DNA from 3 places in the Cupriavidus sp. 05L411 genome. Region 1 is predicted to be linked to each of the others. Evidence: predicted binding sites of a transcription regulator. Region 1 holds the regulator's gene; each other region holds the start of a gene.

Region 1 (7,485 bases):
CCAGCATCGGCGGCAACTGCAACATGCGAAACGCGACCACGCCAAACACGGCGGCGGCCAGCAGGACAAGGGTAAGGTCCAGCGGAGAGTGCATCGACAGGGTCAGGGTACGCCGCGCCGGGCACCGGGCCGGCCCGGTGCGGGCGGCCCTGCCGGCGGATTACGGCAAGCGCGATGGGCGCCCCGGCCGCCCGATCCCAGGAACAGCCCAAGCGCCATCGCATTCGTTGGTATACTTCGTCGCCATGATAGCTAATTTCAATGCGGATCGAGCACTTAGGCTCGCTCGCGAAACCCTCCAGATCGAAGCCGACGCCGTCGCCGCCCTCGCAGGCCGCCTGGACGACGGATTTGCGCAGGCCGTGCAACTGACGCTCAATTGCAGCGGGCGCGTCGTCGTGTCCGGCATCGGCAAGTCGGGCCACATCGGCCGCAAGGTCGCGGCCACGCTGGCCTCGACCGGCACGCCCGCGTTTTTCGTGCATCCGGCCGAAGCCAGCCACGGCGACCTGGGCATGGTCACGCGCGACGACGTGCTGATCGCCTTTTCCAATTCCGGAGAGACCGCCGAGTTGCTTTCGATCGTCCCGATCGTCAAGCGCATCGGCGCCAAGCTCATCTCCGTGACCGGCAACCCCGCGTCCACGCTGGCCAAGCTGGCCGACGCGCACCTCAATGCCGGCGTGGAAAAAGAAGCCTGCCCGCTCAACCTGGCCCCGACCGCCAGCACCACCGCCGCACTGGCGATGGGCGACGCGCTCGCGGTGGCGGTGCTGGATGCCCGCGGCTTTGGCGAGGAAGACTTTGCCCGCTCGCATCCGGGCGGCGCGCTCGGGCGCAAGCTGCTGACCCACGTGCGCGACGTCATGCGCAGCGGCAACGCGGTGCCCAAGGTGCGCGAGAGCACACCACTGGCGCAGGCCCTGATGGAAATCACCCGCAAAGGCATGGCAATGACCGCGGTGGTGGACCCGGACGACCGCCTGATCGGCGTCTTCACCGATGGCGACCTGCGCCGCCTGCTCGAAACCCCGCGCGACTGGAAGACCGTACCCATCAGCGAGGTCATGCACCGCACACCGCATACCGTCGGGCCGGACCAGCTGGCCGTGGAAGCCGTGCAGGTCATGGAGGCGAATCGCATCAACCAGATGCTGGTGGTCGACGCGGAGCGGCGCCTGGTCGGCGCGCTCCACATCCACGACCTGACCCGCGCCAAGGTCATCTGAGGCCAGCCCATGCCTATGCGGGAAATCCTGTCCTCCCTGAGCCGGCTTGCCATGCGAGCCCTGCCCCTGCTACTGATGGCGCTGGTGGCGGGCAGCACCTTCTGGCTGGTGCAGGTCAACTCCCCGAAAGAAGCGGACACCGGGCCGGTAGGCAAGAAGCATGAACCGGATTACTACATGATCCGTTTTTCCGCGACCGAGCTTGCCGAGGACGGCAACACCAAGCTGCGCTTCACCGGCGACAAGATGATCCACTTCGAGGACGACCAGACCTACGATGTGACGCGTCCGGCCATGCGTTCCTATGAAATCGACCGTCCGCCCGTCACCGGCCACTCCGATCGCGGCACGATGAACGCGGAAGGCTCGGTCATCGACCTGTTCGGCAATGCCTTCATCGTGCGCGCCCAGGGTCCCGACCCCGCCAAGGATCCGCAGATGACGGCCGCCTCGGAGTACTTCCAGGTGCTGGTGAACGATGACATCGTCAAGACCGACAAGGCTGTCAAGCTGACCCGCGGCCCATCGGTGATGACCGCCAACGGCCTGGTCTTCAACAATGTCACTCGCGAAGTACAATTGCTGGGTAACGTACGCGGCACCATCATCACGGGGCCGCCGCCGGCGAGTCCCGCAAAGTAGCCCTGAAGCCGCCCGCGGGCACCAGCCGCCCGCGTCAACCGCCATCACGCCAACATGAATCCATTCCCGACGACTTCGTCCTGTCTGCGCCGCAGCACGGCCGCCTTGCTGACGCTGGCCGCCGTCCTTGGCCTCACGCTGGCCGCGCCCGCCAGCGCCGAAAAGGCCGACCGCGAAAAGCCGCTGGTCCTGGAGGCCGACAATGCCAGCTACGATGACGTCAAGCAGGTCTATGTACTGACCGGCAACGTGGTGCTGACCAAGGGCACCATGGTGCTCAAATCCGACGCAGCCGAAGTCCGTACCGATCCCGAGGGCTACCAGTACGCGGTCGCGACCTCCAAGGGCAGCAAGCAAGCCTATATCCGCCAGAAGCGCGACAACGTCGACGAGTACATCGACGGCTGGGGCGACCGCATCGAATATGACGGCAAGCAGGAGTTGTCCAAGCTGATCGGGCGCGCCCGCATGGCCCGCCTGGCCGGCGCCAAGCTGGTCGACGAGATCCGCGGCGCGGTGATCACCTATGACAGCCGCAACGAGTTCTACACGGCCAGCGGTGGCGCCGAGAACGCGACCGCGGGCAGCCCGTCGGGCCGCGTGCGCGCCGTGCTGTCGCCGCGCCAGGAGCAGCCCGCCAGCGGTGCCGCAGCCAGCCCTCTGCCGCTCAAGCCGGCAACTGCCCCCGTCAACCCCTGACCCACGGATTCTGACTTCACCTTCATGACCGCTACCCAAACCGCACCGTCCCAGCCCGCCACCCTGAAGGACGGCAGCACGCTGGTCGTGCGCCACCTGAAGAAGCGCTACGGCTCGCGCACCGTGGTCAAGGACGTGTCGCTCGACGTGAAGAGCGGCGAGGTGGTTGGCTTGCTGGGCCCCAACGGCGCGGGCAAGACGACGTCGTTCTACATGATCGTGGGGCTGGTGGCGCTGGACGAGGGCGATATCGTGCTCGACGACAAGCACATCAGCGGCCTGGCCATCCATGAGCGAGCGCGCATGGGCCTGTCCTACCTGCCGCAGGAAGCCTCCGTGTTCCGCAAGCTCAATGTGCAGGAGAACATCCGCGCAGTGCTGGAGCTGCAGCTCAACGATGGCAAACCCCTGGGCAAGGTCGAGATCGAGCGCCGGCTGGACACCCTGCTGGATGACCTGCAGATTGCCCACCTGCGCGACAACCCGGCGCTATCGCTGTCCGGCGGCGAGCGCCGCCGCGTGGAAATCGCCCGCGCGCTGGCCTCCGCGCCGCGCTTCATCCTGCTCGACGAGCCCTTCGCCGGCGTCGACCCGATCGCGGTGGGCGAAATCCAGCGCATCGTCAGCTTCCTCAAGGCACGCAATATCGGCGTGCTGATCACCGACCACAACGTGCGCGAGACACTGGGCATCTGCGACCACGCCTACATCATCAGCGAAGGCGCGGTGCTGGCGTCCGGGCAGCCTGAAGACATCATCGCCAACGAGTCGGTGCGCAAGGTCTACCTGGGCGAGAACTTCCGTATGTAAGGGCGCGCGGCGCCTGCCGCGCATCGCCCCCCGGCGGCTTCAGTGTCGCCTTTTATCCTTCAAACGATCATAGCGACACCAGCGATAGCAATTTCCGTTCCACCAGTACGGAAGTTGGGCATAAAATAGGTCGCATGAAACCGTCGCTACAGCTCCGCCTCTCGCAGCATCTCGCGCTTACGCCGCAACTCCAGCAGTCGATCCGGCTGCTGCAACTGTCCACGCTTGAACTGCAGCAGGAAGTGGAACAGGCGCTGACCGAGAACCCCTTGCTCGAGCGTGAGAACGACTGGCTGGACAGCCCGTTGCGCGTATCTTCGGACGGCTCGGTGAACCTGCAGAGCGCGCCCGCGCCGGCGCCAGCCGATGGCCAGGGCACCAGCGAGAACCGCCCCGATGGCGCCCCCGAAGCCGACGACAGCTACTCTGACAGCAATGAGGATTACGGCAGCGACTGGAGCCTGGACGACTTCGCACGCCGCCCGCAAGGCGAAGACGACGAAAAAACCCCGATGCAGCTGCGCGATGCCGAGCCCACGCTGCGTGAACACCTCATGGAGCAGCTGGCGCCGCTCAAGATTTCCCTGCGCGACAAAGGGCTGGCCATCTTCCTGGTCGAATCCCTGGACGATGATGGCTACCTGAGCACCACGCTCGAGGAAATCTGCAGCGAGCTGCCGGAGGAGCTCGAGTTCGAGGTCGACGAGATCCAGGCTGTGCTCACGCTGCTGCAGAGCTTCGATCCGCCGGGCGTCGGGGCGCGCAACGCCGCCGAGTGCCTGGCGCTGCAATTGCGCAGGCTCAAGCATCCGCAGCGCGAACTGGCGCTGAGCATCGTCACCAATCACCTGGAGCTGCTGGCGGTGCGCGATTACACGCGCCTGAAAAAAGCGCTGCAAGTGGACGAGCCGGAACTCAAGGCAGCACATGAACTGATCCGCTCGCTCGCGCCCTATCCAGGCCACGCCTACAGCCGGCCAGAAGCGGACTTCGTGGTGCCCGATGTTTTTGTTCGAAAGTTGAGCGGCGGATGGATCGCCCACCTCAACCCGGATGTGATGCCGCGGCTACGCATCAACGACATGTACGCGCAGATTTTGCGCGGTGCAAAAGGCGACGCTGGCGCGGCCGGGCTGCAGCAAAAACTGCAGGAAGCACGCTGGTTGATCAAGAATATCCAGCAAAGGTTCGATACGATATTGCGCGTCGCACAAGCCATTGTCGAACGTCAAAAGAACTTCTTCACCCACGGTGAAATTGCGATGCGCCCCTTGGTTTTGCGGGAGATTGCCGATACACTGGGTTTACACGAGTCCACCATCTCTCGGGTGACTACCAATAAATACATGGCAACGCCGATGGGGACTTTCGAGCTGAAGTATTTTTTCGGCTCTCACGTATCCACAGAAACCGGCGGCGCGGCCTCATCAACGGCAATCCGTGCGTTGATCAAGCAATTGATAGGAGCCGAAGACGCTAGGAACCCCTTGTCCGACAGCCGGATTGCCGAATTGCTCGGCGAGCAAGGCTTTGTGGTGGCACGGCGTACCGTTGCCAAATACCGCGAAGCGCTCAAGATTCCCGCGGTAAATCTCCGTAAGACTTTGTAGCCGAGCTGCATCGCCTGCCTGATGCAGCTCTTTCAGAAGGAGAAACGCTATGAACTTCAAGATCAGTGGACACCACTTGGACATCACGCCCCCTCTGCGTGAGTACGTGGAAACGAAACTGGAGCGTATCGTCAGGCATTTCGATCAAGTCATTGGCGTAAGTGTGCTGCTCTCTGTCGACAATACAAAAGAAAAGGACCGGCGGCAGTACGCGGAAATCAATCTACATCTCAAGGGCAAGGACATCTTTGTCGAAGCGCATCATGAAGACCTGTATGCCGCTATCGACGCACTGGTCGACAAGCTCGACCGGCAGGTGATTCGCCACAAGGATCGCGTGCAGAGCCACGACCGTGAAGCGGTCAAGTATCAGATGGCCGCATCGCAGATGCAGCAATGACCGTGCCTGGCGGCCCACATACCGGGCCGTCGGTGTCAGTCCCTTGAAAAACGGAATCAAGCCGCGCCCAGAGCGCGGCTTTTTCGTTGCAGCCTGCCCGATCGGGCCACGCAGGGGATTCCGCAACGCATATGTAGCAGTGTATGCTGTGCAATACATGGTTGACTGGCCTAGCCATTCCGGTGCATGCAGCACCGCTTGAGCGCATCGGCTATTGCAATGCACAAAGCGGAAGCGGGCCTGCTCTATAATGGCCAGACGCCTGACACCGGCATGGGGGGACACCCGGTGGAAACCTCGGGCCCTGGTTCTTATCCTCTTTCCGCCCGGCGGGACGCCTCCTGGCCCCGGGCCTGCTTACTAGAAAACCCTGCGCATTCCACATGAATCGTTTGGCTAAATTGCTGCCACCCGGCAACATCAACCTCGACGTCAGCGTCACCAGCAAGAAGCGCGTGTTCGAACAGGCCGGGCTCCTCTTCGAGAACAACCATGGCGTAGCGCGCGCGACCGTGACCGACAACCTGTTCGCCCGCGAGTCGCTCGGGTCCACCGGCCTTGGCGCGGGGGTTGCGATCCCCCATGGCCGCATCAAGGGACTGAAACAGCCACTGGCCGCCTTCATGCGCCTGGCCGAGCCGATCCCCTTCGAGTCGCCCGACGGCAAGCCGGTCGCACTGCTGATCTTCCTGCTGGTGCCCGAACAGGCCACCCAGCAGCATCTGGAAATCCTCTCCGAGATCGCCCAGCTGCTGTCTGACCGCGAGATGCGCGAAGGACTGGCTACCCTGCCCACCCCCAACGACGTGCATCAGTTGCTGACGCAATGGCACCCTTGATCCGGCACTGAAAGCCCGTCCCTGAAAGCACCCGAATGGAACTCACTGGCGTCACCTCGCAGTCGATCTTCGACGACAACGCAGCCGATATCAAACTCTCCTGGGTAGCAGGACTGGAGGGCGCGGACCGGGCCTTCGATGTCGAGTTTGCGCGTGAAGCCACGTCCGCGGCCGATCTCGTCGGCCACTTGAACCTGATCCACCCGAACCGGATCCAGGTGCTGGGCAAGCCCGAAATCACGTATTACCAGCGCCTCGATGACGAGATGCGCAAGCGCCAGATGGGCGAGCTGATCCTGCTGGAGCCGCCGTTCCTGGTGATCGCCGACGGCATGGAGCCGCCGCCCGACCTGGAACTGCGCTGCACGCGCTCGTCCACCCCGCTGTTCACCACGCCGGTGTCTTCGGCCGCGGTGATCGACCACCTGCGCCTCTATCTGTCGCGCATTTCCGCGCCGCGCGTGACCATGCACGGCGTGTTCCTCGACATCCTCGGCATGGGCGTGCTGGTGATGGGCGAATCCGGCCTGGGCAAGAGCGAACTCGGCCTGGAACTGATCTCGCGCGGACATGGGCTGGTGGCGGACGATGCCGTCGATTTCGTACGCCTCGGGCCGGACTTCATCGAGGGCCGCTGCCCGCCGCTGCTGCAGAACCTGCTGGAAGTGCGCGGCCTGGGCCTGCTCGACATCAAGACCATCTTTGGCGAGACTGCGGTACGCCGCAAGATGAAGCTCAAGCTGGTGGTGCAGCTGGTACGCCGCAACGATGGCGAATTCGAGCGCCTGCCGCTGGACTCCCAGTATCTCGACGTGCTCGGCCTGCCCATCCACATGGTCAAGATCCAGGTGGCGGCCGGCCGAAATCTCGCCGTGCTGGTCGAGGCCGCGGTGCGCAACACCATCCTGCGCCTGCGCGGCATCGACACGCTGCGCGACTTCATGGACCGCCAGCGCGCCGCGATGCAGGCCGATGTCGCATCGCGGGGCCAGGGCCGGCTACTCTAGGTTTGACCGGCCCACGTCGTACCACCACGACGGGGCCGTTTTCAATTGCTTACATCCGGCCGCGCTTCGATGGTCAACGCGATGGGGTCATAGGCCGTTTTGTGCAGTAATGGGCATTGGGCCCAGCCCCGAGTTGCCGAGCCGACAGGCCAGCAGCCATGAAGTTTCCCACAGCCAGGAGAGCAAGCATGAAAAAATTGATCGCGATGTGCGTGCTGGTAGCCCCGCTTTTTGCCACCGGCGCCTTCG
Region 2 (7,485 bases), on a different contig from region 1:
CCGGATCAGGCGGTGATCGAAATCGCGCCGGGCGGCGGCTGGTACACGGAGATCCTGGCACCGGTGCTGCGCGACCACGGCAAGCTATACGCCGCGCACTATGATGTGAGCGCCGCGGATGCCAGCGAGCAAGGCAAGCGCTCAAGGGCGAACTTCGAGAAGAAACTGGCGCAGGATCCGGGCAACTACGGCAAGGTCGCGGTCGGCACGCTGCCGGTGCGCGCCTTTACCGATATCGCCCCGCCGGGCGGCGCCGACCTGGTGCTGACCTTTCGCAACATCCACAACTGGATCAAGGACGGCCACCTGGACGACAGCCTGCGCGCCTTCTACGCCGTGCTCAAACCCGGCGGCGTGCTGGGCGTGGAGGAGCACCGGGCCACGCCCGGCACCTCGCTGGAGCAGATGATCGCCACCGGCTACGTCACCGAAGACTACGTCATCGACCACGCCCGCGCGGCCGGCTTTGCGCTTGCCGCGCGCAGCGAGATCAATGCCAACCCGCGCGACAGCCACGACCATCCCGATGGCGTGTGGTCATTGCCGCCGACGTTGCGCGGCGGCGAGCGCGAGCGCGCGAGCTTCATGGCCATCGGCGAATCGGACCGCATGACGCTGAAGTTCATCAAGCCGCGCTGAGGCACGCTTCACGCTTGTCAGGCGATGGACGCCAGGCGGTCGCCCACCTTGATCGCCGAGCCCGCACGGCAGCGCATGGCCAGCAGCGTGCCCGCCACCGGGGCCAGCACGGTCAGCTCCATCTTCATGGCCTCGACCACCAGCAGCGGCTGCCCGGCCCGCACCTGCTCGCCGGGCTGCACCAGCACCTTCCACACGCTGCCGCTCATCTCCGCTGTCACGGCATGGCCGTCGTGCTCGTCATGACGCAAGGCGGCCGGCACTTCGATGGGCGCGGCGTTGGCCTCATGGGCTTTCCAGTGCGCCACCTCCGCGCTGAAGGCCGCCTGCTGCCGCGCCTGGAAGGCGGCAATGCTGTGCGCGCTGTGCTCGAGCGACTGGCGGTACGCGGCATAGTCGAAGACATCGTGCTCGATACGCACCGTGGCGCGTCCTTCGCGAAAATCCTCGCGCAGCCGGTCCAGCGCCGCCTCTGACACGGGGTAGAACTGCACCTGGTCAAAGAAGCGCAGCAGCCACGGCGCGCCGGGCGCGAACACCGGGTTCTTGAGGAACTTGTTCCAGATCGGCAGCGTCCGCCCGATCAGCTGGTAACCGCCCGGGGAGTCCATGCCATAGATGCACATATAGACCCCGCCGATGCCGACCGTGCCTTCCGCGGTGAAGGTGCGCGCGGGGCTGTACTTGGAGGTGAGCAGCCGGTGGCGCGGATCAAGCGGCACGGCGCAAGGCGCGCCAAGGTAGACGTCGCCCAGCCCCAGCACCAGATAGCGCGCCGCGAACGCAATGTCCCGCACCTCGTCGCGATGCGCCAGGCCGTTGATGCGCTGGATGAAGTCGACATTGTTCGGCAGCCATGGCGCGTCGGCGCAGACCGTCTCGCGGTAGCGCTGCACGGCATCCAGCGTGGCGCCATCTTCGAAGGCCATCGGCAGGTGCACCACGCGCGTGGGGATCTTCAGCATGGCCACGTCCGGCAGGCCGGCCTCGATGGCGAGCAGCGCCTCGATCAACGCCGCCTGATGGATGCGCTGGCCGTCGTAGCGCACCTGCAGCGAGCGCACGCCGGGCGATAGCTCCAGCACGCCATCTATCGGCTGCGCCTTGAGCGCCTCCATCATCAGGTACACCCGCAGCCGCAGGCCGATGTCGAGCACGTTCTCACCGTACTCCAGCAGCAGGTAGCCGTCGCCCGCCTGGCGGTAGGCGATGGCCGGGTGACGCCCGCTGGCCGCACGCCCGGCAAGGATGGCGGTGGAACGCGCCGGCGCCGGCAGCGGCGGCGCACGCGTGATTTGCCGCAGCCCGGCAATGTCCTGATCCTGCGCCGCCTGCAAGGCACGCGCGGCATCGAAGCTGATCGGCCGGAAGCGGATCCGGTCGCCCGGCTTGACCTGGCCAACCTTCCACAGCTCGGCCTTGGCGACCGTGACGGGACACACAAAGCCGCCGAGGCTCGGGCCATCATTGGTGAGGATCACCGGGAAGTCGCCGGTGAAGTTGATGGCCCCGATTGCGTATTCGCAGTCGTGCACGTTGGATGGGTGCAGGCCCGCCTCGCCGCCGTCGCGCCGCGCCCATTCGGGCCGGGGCCCGACCAGGCGCACGCCAAGGCGGTTGGAGTTGTAGTGCACCTCCCAGTCCGTGGCAAAAAATCTCTCCATGGATGCCGGCGTAAAGAAGTCAGGAGCGCCATGCGGGCCGTGCAGGACCGCGATCTCCCAATGCTGGGCGTAGTCCGGCACCAGTGCCGCCGGTGCGGCCTGTGGCGCCGTTACCGGGGCCTCGACGCCGCTGGCGGCCAGATGCGGCTGGCCGAGCGGGAGCATGTCGCCCGGCCGCAGCGTGCGCCCGGCATGCCCGCCGAACTGCCCGAGCGCGAAGGTGGACCGGCTGCCCAGATAGCGCGGCACATCGAAGCCATTGCGCACGGCAAGGTAGGTGCGGCAGCCTTGCGTGGCCTTGCCGAGCGCCAGGACCTGGCCCGGGGCCACGCTGATTGGCGCCCAGAACGGGACGTTCATCCCGTCGAGTGTTGCCGTGCAAGGCGCGCCGGCCAGCGCCACCACGGCAGCGCCATGAAAACGCAGGCGTGGCCCTGCCAGCGTGCATTCCAGCCCGGCCGCGCCCGGATGATTGCCAACGATGCGGTTGGCCAGCCGGAAGGCGTAGTCGTCCATCGGGCCGGACGGCGGCACGCCGATATGCCAGTAGCCCGTGCGGCCCGGCACGTCCTGGATGCTGGTGTAGGTGCCTGGCTCCAGCACCTCGATGACTGCCGGCGCGTAGGGAAAGCGGTCGAGCATGCGCGTGAAGGCGCGGCCCGTGGTGAACTCGGGCGAGTCGACAATCTGGCGCAGGTAATCCAGGTTGGTGGCGATGCCGCACAGGCGCGTGGCGGCCAGCGCCGCCACAAGTCTCTTGCGCGCGGCTTCGCGGGTGGGGCCGTGGACGATCAGCTTGGCCAGCAGCGGATCGTAAAAGGCGGATACCTCCGTGCCGGTCTCGACCCAGCCGTCGACGCGCACGCCGTCCGGAAAAGCCACCTCGGTCAACGTGCCCGGCGAGGGCTGGAACTGCTTGAGCGGATCCTCCGCATAGAGCCGCACCTCCATGGCCGCGCCCTGCGGCGGGCGGGAGATGGCATCCCAGTCCAGCGCATCGCCCGCGGCCACCTTCAGCATGCAGGCGACCAGGTCCAGCCCGGTCACCAGCTCGGTCACGGGATGCTCCACCTGCAGCCGGGTATTGACCTCCAGGAAGTAGAAATCCTCCCGCTCCACGTCGTAGATGAACTCCACCGTGCCGGCAGAGCGGTAGCGCACCGATTCGCCCAGCTGGATCGCGGCCCGATGCAGCGCGTGGCGCGTGGCCTCGCTCAAGTGCGGTGCCGGGGTTTCCTCCACCACCTTCTGGTTGCGGCGCTGCGTGGAGCAATCCCGCTCGCCCAGCGCCACCACGCGGCCCGCGCCGTCGCCAAAGATCTGCACCTCGATATGCCGCGCGCGGTCCAGGCAGCGCTCGATAAAGGCCCCGCCATCCTTGAAGAATTGCTCGCCCAGCCGCTGCACGCTGCCAAAGACCGCGCTCAGCTCGGCGTCATCAACGCAGCGCGACAGGCCGATGCCGCCCCCGCCGGCCGTGCTCTTGAGCATGACGGGATAGCCGATGCGCGCGGCCTCCCGCAGGGCGTGTTCCACGCTGGAGAGCAGGCCGGTGCCGGGCGTCATCGGCACCCCCGCTTCGGCGGCCAGCTCGCGCGCCCGGTGCTTCAGGCCAAACTCGCGGAGCTGGTGCGGCGTCGGGCCAATGAACACCAGGCCCGCCGCCTCGCAGGCCTCGGCAAACGCCGCGCTCTCCGACAGAAAGCCGTAGCCCGGAAACACGGCTTGCGCGCCGGTATCCAACGCGGCTTGCAGCACGCGCTCGGCCACCAGGTAGCTATCCGCCGCACGCTCGCCACCCAGCGGCACGGCCACATCGGCCAGCCGGGCATGCGCGGCATTGCGATCGGCATCCGAATACACGGCCACGCTCTTGATACCTAGCGCACGCAAGGTGCGAATGGCGCGCACGGCGATCTCGCCACGATTGGCGATCAGTACGGTGTGGAACATCGGCGCTCCCGGGTCAGGTTGCGCTGGCGTTTGCGTTGGCATTTGCGCTGGCGAGATAGGCGCGCCAGCCGCCAAATGCCGTGATATCGCGGGCGCCTTCCAGGCCTCGGGGTTCGCAGATGAACCCGGTAACTTGCCGGCCGTCTTCCAGCAGCAGCTTGCCGATGCCAAGGGGCGCGGGAATCTCCGCGACGAAGGCGCCAAAGCTGGCCAGTGGCACATCCCAGAGCTCGACGTCGATCGGCGCGCCCTGCCCTGTGCCGATATGCACCAGCCCGGGCTTGGGCGGGATCGTGTCCGCCAGCGCATAAAGCCGGTAGCACGGCGCCGTGCGGCAAGCCTCCACAAAGGCCGCGTGGCGCGTGAGCAGTTGATGGTTAAGCGGCATGCCGCTAAGGTGGGCGCCGACCACGGCCAGCCGCACCGATCCCGGCGTGACCGGCGTGGCGCGCTGTGCACCAACGGGACAATCCCGCCCGGTGGCGCCCAGCGGCAATGCTTGCGCCGCCTGCCACTGCCGGCCAAAGCGGGCCAGCGCGCGGTCCGACCAGGCCGGGGCAATCAGCGTGATGCCCGCCGGCAGGCCGTCCTCGCGCGCACCGGCCGGCAGCGCCAGCGCCGACAGGTCGGCCAGGTTGGTGAAATTGGTATAGGTGCCAAGCCGCGCGTTCAGGCGGATCGGATCGTCCTGCACGGCGGCCAGCGTATAGATCGACGGCGCGCTCGGCACCACCAGCGCATCGACCGTTGCCAGCGCCAGGTGGATAGCGCGGGTCAGCGCCGCGCGCCGGTACTCGGCGCTGAACGCGTCCAGCGCGCTATAGCGGCCCGCTTCCTCCACGATCACGCGAACGACCGGATCGATGGCTTCCGGCTGGCTGGCGTGAAGCTGGCTCACCGCCAGGAAGCGCTCGGCCACCCATGGCCCCTGGTAGAGCAGTGCGGCCAGCTCGGCGAATGGCGAAAAATCAATCGGCACCAGCTTGGCACCCATGGCCTGCAAGTCCGCCAGCGCTTGCTCGAAACCGGCCTGCGCCTGCGTATCGCCAAAGAATGCCAGCGCATCGGGAATGCCCAGCACGGGCGATGGCGCCAGCGCGGCAGGCGCGCTCTGCGGATAAGTGCGCGAGTAAGGATCGTCGTGGTCAAAGCCGCCGGCGATCTCCGCCACCAGCGCGGCATCGTCGACCGTCAGCGCAAACACGCAGACGCAATCCAGTGTGCGGCAGGCCGGCACCACGCCGGCGCTGGAGAGCCAGCCCCGGGTCGGCTTGAGGCCCACGATATTGTTGAATGCCGCGGGAATGCGCCCCGAGCCCGCCGTATCGGTCCCGAGTGAGAACGGCACCCAGCCGCGCGCCACCGAAGACGCCGAGCCCGAACTGGAGCCACCGCTGACGTACGCCGCATCGAAGGTGTTGGGCACCGCGCCGTAAGGCGAACGAACGCCCACCAGGCCCGTGGCGAACTGATCCAGGTTAGCCTTGGCCACCACGATGGCCCCGGCCGCGCGCAGCCGTGCCACGGCGCCGGCATCGCGCTCGGCCACATACGCAAACGCGGGACACGCCGCCGTGGTGGGCCACCCCGCCACGTCGATGTTGTCTTTCACCACGAACGGCACGCCGTAGAGGGGAAACGCATCGCGCTTGCCGCCCGCTTCTTCAACGCGCGCCGCCAGCGCAGCCAGCTGGGACTGCAGCCGCGCCGCATCCAGCCGCGCGATCCAGGCCGGGTCCGCTGCGTCCAGGTCCAGGAACGGCGCCAGCGCGTCCGCGGGCGACGCGCCTTGCGTCTTGTAGAGCTGTTGCCAGTCAGGCAGCGTTCGGCAACTGCCAAGGCTGGCGGCGGATCGGCGCAGAGGCGTCTTGCTGGTCATCGCTTGTATCCCAGGTTGTATACATGAGGGCGTTGCAGACCAACAAAGCAGGAGACATGCCATGTAAAGAAAATAGTTTCTTCTTACATATCAGGGCGATGGGTCACCAGGGCACCTTCGCGGGCCGAATACGCATGCAGGGCACCCACGCAAGCCGCACCATGGGGTGGCTTGCGTGGACCTAAACAGTGCCTGTGGGAACGACCGAGCCGCAAAGTGGTGCGTCATGGGCCGGCTCCGCTAGCGCATGGTTTATCCCGGCGTTTCACGCGCTGGCGAAGTCCCTGCTGTCCAGGCCGCGCTGATCGCGGCGGGCCGGCTATTTCGTGCGCCGCGGCGCGCGCGCCGGCCTGTTCGCACCGGCCTGTGGCGCGGCCAATTGCCCGGCCGCTGCCCGCAGGCATTCGACCAGCTGGATACTGCTGGGCGTAGGCCGCCCTTCGCGCAGCGTGATCACGCCCACTGGCGGCAGCTCCAGCGCTATGTCCATGGGCAGGATATGGAAGCGGCCTTCCCGCTCGAACTGCTGCCCCACCGACCTGGCCAGGAAGCCCACGGCATCTAGCTGGGAGACGAAGGTGGTGATGGCAAGGTAGGACGACGACTCGATCAGGTCGGTTGGTGGCTGCAGCCCAAAGCGATAGAACTCCTGCTCGATCTTGACCCGTAGCGAGGCCCATGGCGGCGGCACCACGCAAGGCATGCCGGCCAGGTCCGCCCAGCCCGGTGCGCGCTTGCTTGCCAGCGCGTGGCCGCTGCGCACCACCGCCACCATCGGCTCGTTATAGAGCGGCTCGGTGATGAGGTCCGGGGCGGCGTAGCCGGGCTCCAGCCGCCCGACAATCAGGTCCAGTTCGCTGATGCGCAGCTTGGGCAGCAGGTGGGGCAGGTCGCCCTCCTCCACCAGCACGGTGGCCTGGGCCGAGCGCTGCTTGAGCAGGCCTATGGCTTGCGCCAGCAGCACCGGCAGGGCCGCGCCCATCGATCCCACCCGGGTGCGCCCGGCGGCGCCGCTGGCCTCCGCGGCAATCTCATCGCGCGTGCGCTCGTATTGCGCCAGCACCGAGCGGGCAAAACGCACCAGCGACGCGCCCGCCGGCGTGGGCTCGGTGCCGCGCGTGGAGCGCGTGAAGAGCGTCAGGCCCAGCGTCTTCTCCACCTCGGTGAGCATCTTGGAGACGGCTGGCTGGCTGACGGAGAGGAACTCGGCGGTGTGGCCGAGATGGCGGAACTCGTCCAGCGCCACCACCAGTTGCAGGTGGCGTAGCTTGATATTGGAGCGCAGGGCGCGGTCGATCTGGGGCATGGCGCGATTCTACTTAACTTTAAGGTTATGAAGCCATTCCGATG
Region 3 (7,485 bases), on a different contig from region 1:
TCGCCTGCAAGCTGGCCTCCGGCACCTTGCTTTCCTTGCTGCAGATGATCGCCTTCCTGCTTGTCGCCATGGCCTTCGACGTGACGTTCTCGCCGGCATGCCTGCCCGGCGCGCTGGCCGTGATGGTACTGGCCGCGCTGATGCTGGGGGCGTTGGGCTTGCTGCTGTCGGTGCATGTGCGGCAGCTGGAGAACTTCGCCGGCACCATGAATTTCGTGATCTTCCCGATGTTCTTCATCAGCTCGGCGCTGTATCCGCTCTGGAAGCTGGAGGAGTCCGGCGCCACCGTGGTCTACCAGCTCGCGCGCTTCAACCCCTTCACCCATGCCGTGGAAGCGATCCGCTTCGCCCTGTACGGGCAGGCCGCGCCAGTCAGCCTCGCGGTGGTGGCCGGTTGCACGGCGGTGTTTTTCGCCTTGGCGCTGCTCGGCTACGACCCGCAGCGCGGAATGGCGCGCCGCGTGCGCCAGGCCGGAGGGGCGGCATGAGGCACGCCGTGCCGCTGGCAGCTTGCCTGGCGTTGGCCGCAGCGGGCGCGTGGGCATTGGAGAGCCGGGATCCGTTGCAGTCGCCGCAATGGCCGCTGGTGCGCAAGGAGGCGCTGCAGCAGGCGCCGTTCGTGTTCGACAGCCGCGTCAAGGTCACCGGGCCGGCCTTTGCCGAAGATCCGATGCGGGTGCCGATCGCCTTCGATGCATCGGCGCTCGGCGAGGTGGATCGCATCGTGGTGGTGGTGGACCGCAACCCGATCCGCAAGGTGCTGGAGTTCGAGCCGCTCAAGGTGCGCCCCTCGCTGTCGTTCCGCTTCAAGCTGGAGCAGGCCTCGCCGGTGCGCGTGGCGGCCCGCACGCCGGACGGCGTGTGGCATGTGGGCGGGGTGATGGTGGATGCCAGCGGCGGCGGCTGCACGGTGCCGGGCGCGACCCGCCGCGATGGCTCATGGAGCACCACGCTGAACCGGGTCGAATCGCGCGTGTTTCCCGGCCTCGGCGGCGCCGGTGGCCGGGTGCGCCTGCGCGTGATGCACCCGATGGACACCGGGCTGGTGGCCGGTATCCCCGCCTTCCATGTGGAGTCGCTAAACCTGCTCGACGCCACGCGGGAAGCGATGCTGCGGCTGACGCTATACGAACCGGTCGCTGAAAACCCGATCTTCTCCTTCGACCTGCGCGGGGCCAGCGAGCGCGGCATGACGGCGACCGGGCGCGATAACAACGGCAACCGGTTCGCGGCGCAGGTGACGCCATGAAGCGCGTGCTCGGCATCCTGCTATGGCTGGCAGCGCAGGCGGCGCTGGCGCAGGCAGGGGACTATCACCTGGCGCCACGCCAGGTCGCCGCCGACGTGTGGCTGCTGGAAGGGGCGAATGCGGATTTCGCGCCGGACAACGGCTGCAACATCATCAACACGGCCTTTATCGACACGGGTGATGGCGTGGTGGTGATCAATACCGGGCCGTCGCGCCAATATGGCGAGCAGCAGCGCCGTGCCATTGCTTCGGTCACGGCGGCGCCGGTACGGCTGGTGCTCAACCTCAACCAGCATCCGGACTACTTCTTCGGCAACCAGGCCTATGCCGACGTGGGCGGCAGCGCGCTGGCCGGCACCATCGACGGCGCCCGGCGCGAAGGGCCTGCTTATGCCGACAACCTCTATCGCCTGTGCGGCAACTGGATGCGCGACACCGAACCGGCACCGCCGCTTCACGTGCTGACCCCGGGCCGGCGCACGATCGGCAGGCACACCTTCGATCTGATCCGGATGGACGGCCACACCGCCGACGACCTCGTGATCGTGGACCGCAGCGCCGGCATTGTGTTCGCGGGCGGCGTGGCGTTTCGCGAGCGCGTGCCGACCACACCCCACGCGGATCTCAAGCGCTGGCTGGCCAGCCTGGACCAATTGCAGGCGCTGCTGCGCGACAGCGGCGCGCGGTTGCTGATCCCCAGCCACGGACCGGCGCTCGGCAGCGCGGATGCCGTCGCGCAGACACGCGGCTACCTGCAGTGGCTGGACGCCCGCATGACCCAGGCGGCAGCCCAGGGGCGCGACCTGGCCGAGGTGATCGCCATGCCGGTGCCGCACGCATATGCACGCTGGGGCGCCATGCCGGCGGAGTACGTACGCAATGTGACGCACCTCTACCCGGCGTATGAGGACGCCGCGTTGGGACGCTGAGTCAGGGCAGGTGTGCTGTTCAATTCCGCAACAACGGCAGCGGAGTGTTCCGCGCTGGTACGCCATCCAGGCATTGGCAGGCTGCCGCGGGCCCGGATGCGGGTGTTTTCCATTGGCATGGGAATTGCCAAGAGTCTGTCTGGTGTGCGTGGCACACCGGCGAAGATCGACAACAAGAGAGAGGAGCAGACAATGAGGACGTTACGCGTGATGATGGTGCTCGCGGCGACTACCGCGAGCCTGGTGGCGCAGGCCGCGGTGACCGATGCCATGATCGAGAACGACGCGAAGTCGCCGGGCGACGTGCTGTCGTGGGGGATGGGCCCGCAAGGCCAGCGCTTTTCCACGCTGAACCGCATCAACACCAAGAACATCAGCCAGCTGGTGCCGGCGTGGTCGTTCTCCTTCGGCGGCGAGAAGCAGCGCGGGCAGGAAGCGCAGCCGTTGATCCACGACGGCAAGATGTTCGTGACCGCCTCCTATTCCCGCATCTACGCGCTCGACCTGAAGACAGGCGCCAAGCTGTGGAAATATGAGCACCGCCTGCCCGAGGGCATCATGCCCTGCTGCGACGTGGTCAACCGTGGCGCGGCCCTGTACGACAACCTGGTGATCTTCGGCACGCTCGATGCGCAACTGGTGGCGCTGGACCAGAAGACCGGCAAGGTGGTGTGGAAGGAGAAGATCGAAGACTATGCCGCCGGATACTCCTACACGGCGGCCCCCCTGATCGTCAAAGGCATGGTGCTGACCGGTGTCTCGGGCGGCGAGTTCGGCGTGGTGGGACGGGTCGAGGCACGCGACGCCAAGACCGGGCAGATGGTGTGGTCCAGGCCAGTGGTGGAAGGCCATATGGGCTACAAGTATGACAAGGACGGCAACAAGACCGAGAACGGTGTGACCGGCACCCAGAACGCCAGCTGGCCCGGCGAGACCTGGAAGACCGGCGGCGCGGCCACCTGGCTTGGCGGCACCTACGATCCGCAGACCGGCCTTGCCTACTTCGGCACCGGCAACCCGGGGCCGTGGAACAGCCACATGCGCAAGGGCGACAACCTGTATTCGGCCTCGACCGTTGCGCTCGACCCCGCCACCGGCAAGATTGTCTGGCACTACCAGAACACCCCGAACGATGGCTGGGACTTTGACGGCGTCAACGAGTTCGTGACCTTCGACCAGGACGGCAAGCGCCTGGGCGGCAAGGCCGACCGCAACGGCTTCTTCTACGTCAACGACGCCACCAGCGGCAAGCTGGTGAACGCCTTTCCCTTCGTCAAGAAGATCACCTGGGCCAGCAGCATCGACCTTAAGACCGGACGACCCAACATGATCGCGGAAAGCCGGCCGGGTGACCCGGCGGCGGGCAGCGATCCGAAGAAGGGCCAGTCCGTGTTCGCCGCGCCGGGCTTCCTCGGGGGCAAGAACCAGCAGCCAATGGCCTACAGCCCGCAGACCGGCCTGTTCTATGTGCCAGCCAATGAATGGGGCATGGATATCTGGAACGAACCCGTGGGCTACAAGAAGGGCGCCGCCTTCCTCGGCGCCGGCTTCACCATCCATCCGCTCAACGAGGACTACATCGGCTCGCTGCGCGCGATCAACCCCAAGACCGGCAAGATCGAGTGGGAAGTCAAGAACTACGCGCCGCTGTGGGGCGGGGTGATGACCACTGCCGGCGGGCTGGTGTTCTGGGGCACGCCGGAGGGCTACCTGAAGGCCGCGGATGCCAAGACCGGCAAGGAACTGTGGAAGTTCCAGACGGGCAGCGGCGTGGTGGCGCCTCCGGTTACCTGGGAGGAGGGCGGCGAGCAGTATGTGGCGGTGGTGTCGGGCTGGGGCGGCGCCGTGCCGCTGTGGGGCGGGGAAGTTGCCAAGCGCGTGAATTTCCTGGAGCAGGGCGGATCGGTGTGGGTGTTCAAGCTGCACAAGAGCTGAATGTTGCCGGACACCATGTAGCGTAGCTGCCCTGCGCGTGCCGGCATCGCACACCGGCGCCGGCACGCGCAAGGGCGGGTCGATGATCAGAGCATTGGGACGTAGATATGCAGAAGGCGAAAGGATTCCTGCCATTGAAGGCCACGGCCACGGCCACGGTCGCAATGGTGGCGATGGTGCTGTGTGCCACCCGGGTCGAAGCGGCGCCCGATATGCAGGCGCTGGCCGACAAGAGCGGCTGCTTTTCTTGTCACGGCATGAAGACCAAGGTAGTCGGGCCAGGCTTTGCCGAGGTGGCGGGCAAATACAAGGGCGACGGGGAAGCACCCGAGCGGCTCGCGAAAAAGATCCGTGAGGGCGGGAAAGGCGTTTGGGGACGGATTCCCATGCCGCCGCACGACAATCTCAGCGAGACGGATGCCAGGAAGCTGGCAGAGTGGGTTCTGAGTATCGGATGAGTATCGGGTGAGCCTTGGAATAGACCGGTGTCAGACCTGGCGGTCGGATAACAACCGGATACGGAGGAAGGATTCGCAAAGACGTTTCACATCGGCCCGCATGGCTGCCCAGGCACGGTGTGAAACGTCTTTGATTTTTCTGTTCTCGATTTTCTATTTACCTCTTTCACTACCAGCGCAGTCCGCTTCGCTGCTTAGCCTGAGTGAATTCCCATCGCTGCGGAAGACCATCCCGTGCTCCCGTGCGCGCGCCTGCGCCTCGGCCAGCCTGCCCTGTAGCACGATCTCCATGACCTTCCGATGATCTCCCGACCGATCGCACACCGGATCCGTGGCGGCGGCATCGCCGGTCAGCAGGAACGCCTGACAGCGGCACCCGCCATGGTCTTGCGCCTGCGAGTCGCAGGAGCGGCAAGGCTCCGGCAGCCAGTGCGTGCCGCGAAAACGCTGGAAGGCGTCGCTGTCGCGCCATATGTCACGCAGCGATTGCGTGGTGACGTTCGGCAGGTCGAGCCCGGGCAGCATGCGAGCCGCATGGCAGGGCAGCGCGACGCCGTCGGGCGCCACGCCAAGGAAGGTGGTGCCCCAACCGTTCATGCATTTCTTGGGCCGTTGCTCGAAGTAATCGGGCACCACGAACAGGATCTTGCACCGGTTGCCGATGCGTGCGCGGTATGCATTCACGACCGCTTCGGCTTCGCGCAGTTGCTCATGCGTGGGCATCAGCGCCTGCCGGTTCTCCCAGGCCCATCCGTAGTATTGGGTGTTGGCCAGTTCCAGGTATTCGGCGCCCATCTCCAGCGCCATCTCGATGATGGCGCCGACATGGGGCAGGTTATGCCGGTGCAGCACGCAGTTCATCACCATCGGATAACCGTGCGCCTTGATCAGGCGGGCCACGCGCTGCTTCAGGTTGAAGGTGCGGGTACTGGAGAGAAAATCGTTGAGTTCGCGCGTGGAGTCCTGGAACGATAGCTGGATATGATCGAGCCCGGCAACGCGCAAGGCGGCCAGCCGCGCATCCGTGAGGCCGATGCCGGAGGTGATGAGGTTGGTGTAGAAGCCCAGCCCGTGGGCATGTCCGACCAGTGTTTCCAGGTCTTTGCGCAGCAGGGGTTCGCCGCCCGACAGGCCCAGTTGCACGGCGCCCAGTGCGCGCGCTTGGGTGAAGACGTCGCGCCACTGGGCGGTGTCGAGCTCGGCATCATGCCGGGCATAGTCCACCGGGTTCGAGCAGAAGGCGCAATGGAGCGGGCAGCGGTAGGTCAGTTCCGCCAGCAGCCATAGCGGCGGCCCGGGCGGCGCTGTGGCTGCTGGCGGCTCAGACCAGCCAGCCGCGTTCGATGGCATGTTTGACAAAGGCGTGTACCTCCGGTGCGATGCCCTGCACGCCGAAGGCGGACTGCAGGTCGTCGATCAGCATGTCGAGGGTGTGGCTGCCGTCGCAGCGCTGCAGGATGGCAGCCGCGCTGTCGTTGAGCGTGACCATGCCCTCCGGATACAGCAGGATCCAGCTCTGCTGGGCGTCTTCCCACTGCAGGCGAAAGGTCCGGTGCAGCGTCGGCTTGGTCAGGTCGGCTTCGGTCGGGGTCATGGGTGGGCGAGTTGGATGGCGTCGAGCATCGACCACAGGATGTCGAGCTTGAATTGCAGGATGTCCAGCGCGCGCTGCTGCTGCTCCGGCGTGCGGAAGTAGCCAAGCGTCACGCGCAGGCCGTGATCGACGTCGCGCTGCGCAAGCGGAATGCGCGAGCGGAAATAATCCAGTCCTTGCGCTTCGATCCACGGATAGTGCCCGGGCCAGCCGGCCAGGCGCTCCTTGTGGATTTCCGGGGCGAACATCTCGGTCAGCGAGGAGCACACGGCCTCCTGCCAGGGCGCGCGCCGCGCGAAGTTCACATAGGCGTCGACGGCGAAGCGCACGCCGGGCAGCACGTGCCGGTGCGACCACAGCGCTTCCCGCGTGAGACCCACCGCCTGGCCCAGCCGCAGCCAGGCTTCGATGCCGCCTTCCTGGGTGTCTGTGCCGTCATGGTCCAGGATGCGCACGACCCACTCGCGGCGCGTGGCGCGGTCGGGGCAGTTGGAGAGCACGGCAGCGTCCTTGAGCGGGATGCTGGTCTGGTAGTAGAAGCGGTTGGCCACCCACGCGCGAATCTGCGCCGGCGTGCATTGCCCGGCCGCCATGTGCAGGTTGAACGGGTGGTGGATGTGATAGCCCGCCTCTTTCGCGCGCAGGCGCGCTTCGAACTCGGCGGGGCTCCAGGCCGTGGCTTGTGTCATAGCGTGATTTCCATGCCGTCGTAGGCCACCTCGATGCCGTGGTCCGCGAGCAGGCCGCGCTGCGGCGAGTCGTCCACCAGGATCGGGTTGGTGTTGTTGATGTGGATCAGGATCTTGCGTGCCGTGGGCAGGCGGTCGAGCGTCTCGATCATGCCGCCTGGGCCGGACAGCGCGAGATGCCCCATGTCCGCGGCGGTCTTGGCGGAGAAGCCGAGCTGCTGCATCTCATCGTCGCGCCAGCAGGTGCCGTCCACCAGCACCACGTCGGCGCGCTGCAGTTCGTCGAGCACGCGCGGCTCGATGCGGCCCAGCCCGGGGGCATAGAAGGCGCGCCGGCCGGTGGCGGCATCGACAATGCGCAGCCCGATATTGTCGCCACGCTGCGGCGCGTTGCGGTTGGGGGAATAGGGCGGCGCCTTGCTCTGCAGCGGCACCGCCGTCAGCATCACGCTATGGAGCGGTGGCACCGTGAAGGGCGCGTCGTCCAGGGCCAGCGTGTGCGTGTCCAGCCCGCAGTAGTGCGATAGCATGCGCGTCAGCGGGAACGCTGTGGCGAGATCCTGCAGTACCGCCGCGGTGGCGTAGACCGGCAGCGCTTGCCGATGCTCGCGCAACATCAAGAGGCCGGTCA

What was found. Region 1 encodes sigma-54, which starts transcription at its own class of promoters, with help from an activator protein. Its sites were predicted from a motif close to TGGCANGNAANCTGCTTT; they were not measured.
Region 2: the regulator sigma-54 is predicted to act here: its motif matches at 6,180-6,197, upstream of atzF (allophanate hydrolase).
Region 3: the regulator sigma-54 is predicted to act here: its motif matches at 2,292-2,309, upstream of AC1DQR_RS23565 (PQQ-dependent methanol/ethanol family dehydrogenase).

What each region holds. Positions count from the first base shown of each region.
Region 1 is NZ_JBFTOQ010000003.1:291,222-298,706, reverse strand. Features, by position in the region: gene AC1DQR_RS05375 (monovalent cation:proton antiporter family protein) at 1-94, opposite strand, end outside; gene AC1DQR_RS05370 (KpsF/GutQ family sugar-phosphate isomerase) at 246-1,229, shown strand; gene lptC (LPS export ABC transporter periplasmic protein LptC) at 1,245-1,871, shown strand; gene lptA (lipopolysaccharide transport periplasmic protein LptA) at 1,926-2,570, shown strand; gene lptB (LPS export ABC transporter ATP-binding protein) at 2,595-3,380, shown strand; gene AC1DQR_RS05350 (RNA polymerase factor sigma-54) at 3,515-4,990, shown strand; gene hpf (ribosome hibernation-promoting factor, HPF/YfiA family) at 5,040-5,390, shown strand; gene AC1DQR_RS05340 (PTS sugar transporter subunit IIA) at 5,774-6,229, shown strand; gene hprK (HPr(Ser) kinase/phosphatase) at 6,265-7,236, shown strand; gene AC1DQR_RS05330 (PsiF family protein) at 7,425-7,485, shown strand, end outside.
Region 2 is NZ_JBFTOQ010000032.1:3,057-10,541, reverse strand. Features, by position in the region: gene AC1DQR_RS29050 (class I SAM-dependent methyltransferase) at 1-639, shown strand, start outside; gene uca (urea carboxylase) at 657-4,256, opposite strand; gene atzF (allophanate hydrolase) at 4,270-6,135, opposite strand; gene AC1DQR_RS29035 (LysR substrate-binding domain-containing protein) at 6,455-7,441, opposite strand.
Region 3 is NZ_JBFTOQ010000021.1:66,501-73,985, forward strand. Features, by position in the region: gene AC1DQR_RS23550 (ABC transporter permease) at 1-488, shown strand, start outside; gene AC1DQR_RS23555 (quinoprotein dehydrogenase-associated SoxYZ-like carrier) at 485-1,249, shown strand; gene AC1DQR_RS23560 (quinoprotein relay system zinc metallohydrolase 1) at 1,246-2,178, shown strand; gene AC1DQR_RS23565 (PQQ-dependent methanol/ethanol family dehydrogenase) at 2,371-4,113, shown strand; gene AC1DQR_RS23570 (c-type cytochrome) at 4,278-4,571, shown strand; gene pqqE (pyrroloquinoline quinone biosynthesis protein PqqE) at 4,725-5,921, opposite strand; gene pqqD (pyrroloquinoline quinone biosynthesis peptide chaperone PqqD) at 5,893-6,165, opposite strand; gene pqqC (pyrroloquinoline-quinone synthase PqqC) at 6,162-6,854, opposite strand; gene pqqB (pyrroloquinoline quinone biosynthesis protein PqqB) at 6,851-7,485, opposite strand, start outside.